2 regions of the Paenibacillus sp. 276b genome follow, and region 1 is predicted to be linked to the other one. Evidence: predicted binding sites of a transcription regulator. Region 1 holds the regulator's gene; the other holds the start of a gene.

What was found. The regulator LexA, encoded in region 1, represses DNA repair genes until DNA is damaged. The targets are predictions, from matches to a motif close to CGAACATATGTTCG.
Region 2: the regulator LexA is predicted to act here: its motif matches at 1,654-1,667, upstream of recA (recombinase RecA).

The regions. Positions count from the first base shown of each region.
Region 1 is NZ_FNRR01000001.1:2,191,144-2,194,573, reverse strand. Features, by position in the region: gene BLV50_RS09285 (aldehyde dehydrogenase) at 1-1,091, shown strand, start outside; gene lexA (transcriptional repressor LexA) at 1,204-1,830, opposite strand; gene BLV50_RS09275 (LysM peptidoglycan-binding domain-containing protein) at 2,136-2,513, shown strand; gene BLV50_RS09270 (DUF896 domain-containing protein) at 2,610-2,819, shown strand; gene BLV50_RS09265 (hypothetical protein) at 2,946-3,430, shown strand, end outside.
Region 2 is NZ_FNRR01000001.1:405,867-409,296, reverse strand. Features, by position in the region: gene BLV50_RS01790 (regulatory protein RecX) at 1-165, opposite strand, end outside; gene recA (recombinase RecA) at 520-1,584, opposite strand; gene BLV50_RS01780 (competence/damage-inducible protein A) at 1,824-3,080, opposite strand; gene pgsA (CDP-diacylglycerol--glycerol-3-phosphate 3-phosphatidyltransferase) at 3,188-3,430, opposite strand, start outside.

The DNA.
Region 1 (3,430 bases):
TGGATTTTGCATTGGAACATTTGGAGGAATGGGCTACACCAAAACCTGTGCCTACAAATTCTGCTATACCTGATGGAACAAGCTTAATTTATCCTGAACCTTATGGAGTTGCTCTTATTATTGCACCATGGAACTATCCGTTCCAACTGGCTTTCGGCCCTCTAATTGGAGCCATTGCTGCGGGTAACTGTGCCATTATTAAGCCGTCTGAATTAACCCCAGCCGTGTCACGTCTGACTTATGATTTGATTCATGAGATATTTCCTAGTGAGTACCTGGCAGTTATGGAAGGGGAAGTCGAGACGAGTACGGCATTGTTGAAAGAAAAGTTTGATTATATTTTCTTTACAGGCAGTACAGGTGTTGGCCGCATTGTTATGAAGGCAGCTGCTGAGCATTTGACTCCAGTTACGTTAGAACTAGGTGGTAAGAGTCCGGTCATTGTCCACCAGGATGCAGATTTGAAGCTGGCAGCTCAGCGCATTGTGCGCGGTAAATTCCTGAATGCTGGGCAAACCTGTGTCGCTCCAGACTATTTGCTTGTGCACGAGGAAGTACATGACAAATTATTGGAATTGATCGGTGCAGAAATTCAGGATAAATTTGGAGACGATGTGATGAGAAATGCTGATTTCCCGCACATTGTCAACGCACGTAACTTTGATCGTTTATCGGTGTTACTCCAAGATGGCAAAACAATGATCGGTGGACATTCTGAACGTGATCAGCTGCTCATTGAACCAACAGTACTGGGCGAAGTGGATTGGAAATCCCCAGTGATGCAAGAAGAGATCTTTGGTCCAGTTCTTCCTGTATTTAAGTATACCGACCTCAATCCCTTGCTAGATGAGATTGTCCGCCGTCCAAAACCACTGGCATTATATCTCTTCACTCAGGATGAGGATCTGCAGAATCAGGTTCTGAATCAAGTATCTTTTGGTGGTGGTTGCATTAATGATACATTGTCTCATATGACATCACATTATCTTCCGTTTGGCGGCGTAGGAGAAAGTGGAATGGGTTCCTACCATGGTCAACAGAGTTTTGATGTGTTCTCTCATCATAAAAGCATTCTTAAACGCAGCGAATAATCTACTAACGTAGAACAATATAAGTTGTATAAAAAAAAAGAGGTTGTCCCGTTGAACGGGACAACCTCTTTATGTATCTTATTGTGAGACTTCTGTACAAATTCAATACATATTAATGAATATCACGGAAAAGGCCAATGACTTTGCCCAGGATGCTAACGTGTTTCAAACGCAACGGTTCAAAAGTCGAATTTTCCGGTTGAAGACGAATATGATCTTTCTCTTTGTAGAACGTTTTTACCGTTGCTTCATCGTCTTCAGTCATGGCTACTACGATATCGCCGTTATCTGCAGTTTGCTGCTGACGTACGATAACATAGTCTCCGTTAACAATGCCTGCTTCAACCATACTGTCTCCCACGACCGAAAGCATAAATACTTTCTGTTCGCCTACATAATGCGTAGGAAGAGGGAAGTAATCTTCGATATTTTCTGTTGCTGTGATCGGAACCCCTGCAGTAACTTTACCCACGACAGGAATGCGAGCAACGCTGTGAGCAAACTGATGTGAATGCTCTGACTCTTCCTGGCTGAGAAGTTCAATGGCTCTTGGTTTGGTTGGGTCACGTCTAATCAGACCTTTCTTCTCCAAACGATCCAGATGTCCATGTACTGTAGAGCTGGAAGCCAACCCAACGGCTTCACCAATTTCGCGTACGGAAGGAGGATACCCCTTCAACCGGACTTCATTGCGTATAAACTCCAGAATAGCCTGTTGCCTGCTGGATATCTTCGACATACCGTATCAACCCCATTTTAGTAACGTTTGGGAAAATTATAACATAGAACCTCCGTTCGTACAAACATAAGTTCTAAATAAAATGCCATAAAATCAATGTTTTTTTGCAAATTAAGATGAAAATTTTCTTTTGGTCTAATCAAATACTGCAAATGACAATTCCAATACAATAGAAGAAAGATAATAGAATGTAGTATCAACAAAAAAAAGCGAACAATTGTTCTAAAAAGTTATTGTACAAAACATGTGTTCGTGTTATATTAATTTCAACAGGATAGGAACAAACGTTTGGAGGTCGATATTTAATGAGATATTCTACTTATCAAAGTATTTACGAACCGGTGCATTCAGAAGTGGTTGAAACTAACATAAGGAATTTTAAAAAGGTTTTTGCAAAAGGTAATGTCCCAACTTGGGTCTTGAAATTAATAATCGTAAGCTTAATTATACTGGTTGGATGCAGTACAGTATTGACTGTGTTCGCTGGCAATGAGAACGATCTGTTGCCTGGGGGGAAGATGGCAGTTTCACAAGGAGATACGCTATGGAGTATATCATTGGATCACAAACCTGAAACAATGGATACACGTGTATATATAGAAGCAATCAAGAAAGTGAATCAACTTCATTCAACTTCAATACAGGTGGGGCAAGTCTTAATACTGCCTCAATTCACAGATTAAAGCTGCATATCCACACGCGCTAATGCGTGTCAGCTTGACAAGCTGCCCTTAACATGTCAAAGTTAATATGACTTTGTATTTTTGGAGGGGACAAGCTTGGATATAGATAGTCTGGTAGCACGTATTAATGAATTGGCCCGTAAGCAAAAATCCACTGGATTGACAGAGGAAGAGCTCGCTGAACGTGCCAAACTTAGAGAAATCTATTTGAATAACATTCGAAGCAATTTCAGACAACAACTGGATACGATTGAAATTGTAGATGATGAGAACGATCAAGGCCACCAAGGCAAACTCAAACATTAAGGAAACCTAATGATATCATTATGATATTTAGGTTTTTTCCTGTTATCTAGAGGTTGCAAATTATAGGGGGAAATGTTGGTTTGCAATTATGTAAGCCGATACAAAGAACATCTAAGGGGGATTCTCATGTCGCGTTCGTTCGAGAGAACGGTTCGAAAAAATTCTAAGCAGTTGAATCAGCAACGTAAAAAAAGCGGTAAACCGGTTTCTGGCACACCAGGTGAGGACGTATTTAAAGGACGCAGTCTTCTGTTTCCTATTTTTCTGATCGGACTAGCATTCCTGTACCTCTTTATGAGTACATTTCTTGTCAAAGCTCCGATGACCACTTGGGACTGGGTGACCTTGTTGCTGTATGTATTTTTGGCAATCATCTTCATGCTCCGTCGTCCTTATGTCAAAATAGGAAGTAACCGGATTTTGACGACAAAAGGGAACCGTGAGCGTTCAATTGGAGTCGACGATATCGTGAAATTCAGAATTGAGCCAGGTACGGTTGTGATTGAGCATAATGCACGAGGTAAGAGATGGGTATTTACCAAACTACTGAATCGTTATGATACTGATGCAATTACTGAACGTCTTCTGAAATTCGCCAAAGCACATCAGAT
Region 2 (3,430 bases), 1.8 Mb from region 1:
ATCTTCAAGCACCGTAATTGAATATAAACCAAAGGTAATTCGGTAACGAGCTTCCCTGCTCTTCGTTCGTTCAACTCGTGTAATGGTAAGTTCTTCGTTATCCGGGAATTGGGAGATTCCCTCCAGCTCGGCTTCTTCATATAAATCATCTTCATGTTGATCCATTTCGGTCTCCCCTTCCATGTCATTTTGTGCGTCTGAACTGCACGGCCTAACTGACAAGTACATAGCAAAATAAAAGACTTCCTCGAATACATCTCCGACGGAGATAACACAGCTACACTGAATACGTTTAGCGTAACTTCACAGAGACATCAGACGCTAATACAAAAGGCCGGAAACAATATCCGGCCTCTCCCTAATAGTAAACGCGCCAACAGCCTCTGCCCATTCGGACAGAGGCTGTTGGACAGCGCGAGCGCACACACCATACCCCAAGCTAGATCGAGCAAGCTCAATCAGACAAGCTTTGGGAGTTCAGAGGGCAAGGCCCTCTAGGGCCCTTCCTACAAGGGAGGGTTACTCGTTAATTTCAAATAGTTCTTGTTCTTCTGCTGCTTCTTTTTGTTGCTCTTCGCTAGTTGGCGCAGGAACTGCAGTAGTCAAGTTACTGGCTACACGAATTTTTTGTTCAATGATTTCAGCAATATCTTTATGCTCTTTCATGAACTGCTTCGCGTTCTCACGGCCTTGTCCTAAACGCTCGCCTTCGTATGAGTACCATGCACCACTTTTATTGACGATGTCCAGCTCAGTACCAATGTCAATGATACTGCCTTCTCTCGAAATACCCTCACCGTACATGATATCCACTTCCGCTTGTTTAAACGGAGGTGCTACTTTGTTTTTCACCACTTTAATACGCGTACGGTTACCAATCATGTCATTTCCTGATTTGATACTCTCAATACGGCGTACATCCAGACGTACCGTGGAATAAAATTTCAGGGCACGACCACCAGGTGTTGTTTCTGGGTTACCAAACATAACCCCGACTTTTTCACGAAGTTGGTTGATAAAGATGGCGATCGTTTTGGATTTACTGATTGCACCAGACAGTTTACGCAGTGCCTGAGACATCAGACGCGCTTGCAAACCGACATGGGAATCACCCATTTCGCCTTCGATTTCTGCTTTCGGTACCAATGCAGCCACAGAGTCAATAACGACAATGTCCACAGCACCACTACGTACAAGAGCTTCTGCAATTTCAAGCCCTTGCTCACCCGTATCTGGCTGAGACAGAAGCAATTCGTCAATGTTAACACCCAGTTTACTGGCGTATTGTGGGTCAAGAGCATGCTCGGCATCGATAAATGCAGCTTGTCCACCCACTCTTTGTACTTCAGCGATAGCATGCAATGCTACGGTTGTTTTACCAGAAGATTCAGGTCCATATATTTCAACAATACGGCCTTTAGGCAAGCCGCCTGTTCCTAATGCAATATCCAAAGCCAAGGAACCGCTGGGTATAATTTCCACATTCATGTGAGTCGACTCACCCAGTTTCATGATGGATCCTTTACCAAATTGCTTCTCTATTTGACGGAGCGCCATATCAAGCGCGGCACGACGGTCTGACAATAAGCTCACACCCTTTACTGTTTATAAGATAATGATACCTTGTTTTAACACGTTTGCCAAGCTTTTTTTCGAACATACATTCGTTTTTTTTGTAAAGGCCGAGGCGCCTCTTCCTCAAGGAAACTTTCCATTAAACAGAAAAAAGAACCGTAAACAAGGCTGTAAAGCCTGATTTTACGGTTCTTCCGTCTTCCTTTATTATACTTGCTTGCCTTGGCAAATGCAATCCGAGCTCTTAACTAGTCCATCTCCACAAGCTTGCGCCACAAACGGTAAAGAATCGCTTTCGCTGAACGAATCCGAACCGTCTCCCGATTGCCATTAATGCGCAGTTCATGAATTTCTGTCTCTTTACCACGCTCTGCCAGAGCGATGAAGACAAGACCTGGCGGTTTGCGTTCGGAATAACCAGGTCCCGCTACACCTGTCACTGACAGACCGAAGTCGGCATCCCCAATCATTCGAATCTGCTCTGCCAGCACTTTGGCCACTTCCGGACTCACTGCGCCCGGTGCATCTTCACCTTCCAGATAGGAATGCGGCACATGGAGCAGCTTCTCTTTAATTTCATTGGAGTAACATACAATTCCGCCCTTAAGCATCGACGCACTGCCAGGAACTGATGTCAGACTTTGCATGACGAGCCCTCCTGTGCAGCTCTCAGCCGCGCTAAGAGTCAGACCCATATCAGACATCATCGTTACAATTGTGTACTCTATAGGCACATCCTCGTTCGCGTAGAGATGCTCTGGCAATCGTTCCCGAATCTGAACTTCCATTGCATCCAGCTTCAGCTTTGCCTCATTCTCACTTGGAGCCTTTGTAGATACACGTACCGTAACTTCTCCCTCACTTGCATAAGGAGCAATGGTAGGATCTGTCTGTGTATCAATCAGATCAAGGAGTCGGTCTTCCAATGCCGATTCGCCAATTCCTGCAAACTTCAGCATTTTCGAGTAGATCGGCATTTCTTCTGTCAGTACATGCTGGAACAACCAAGGCTTAACTTCCTGTTCAAACATAGGAATTAGCTCTTTCGGTGGTCCAGGCATCACTACATAATGCTTGCCATTGTCAGAAATCGCATTTCCTGCGGCAAGGCCTGTTTCGTTCGCCAGCGGTGTCCCGCCTTCTATAACGATGGCCTGACGACGATTGTTTTCGGTCATGTCTACATTACGATCTCGGAAGAAGCTCTCGATCTTGTCCATGGCCATTCGATCTATATGCAGCTTGCGGTTCAAGACCGCCGCGATCGCATCCTTGGTCAGGTCATCCTGTGTAGGACCTATGCCCCCAGAAAATAAAATGACGTCTGCACGACCCTGAGCGATGCGAATAGCGTCACTAAGTCGATTTAGATTATCACCAACCACCGTTTGGAAATATACATCAATCCCGATTGCAGCCAATTCACGGGATAGATATCGAGCATTGGTATTCACAATTTGTCCAAGCAACAATTCTGTGCCAACTGCAATGATTTCTGCCTTCATTCAGCATCCTCCTGTACACGTGGTGAGTGATCAAAGGGCAATAGGATAATTTCCTATTGCCCTTCGTACAAATGATTTCTTCATACTTACCCATTTAACCTCAAACGTTACGCTTTCGATAAATGAAGCAAATTTTTGTTTTTGATAAAGTAATCAATACCTGACCAAATCGTAATAATCGCTGCAGCCCAAACGGCAATAACGTCCATGTGAATACCCGTGAATGAGAACGGGAAATTATTCAACAACAGCAGTACAATCGCCACAATTTGCACGACGGTTTTCAGTTTGCCCCAGGCACTTGCCGCAACAACCGAACCATCCAATAACGCAATCTGACGCAAGCCGGT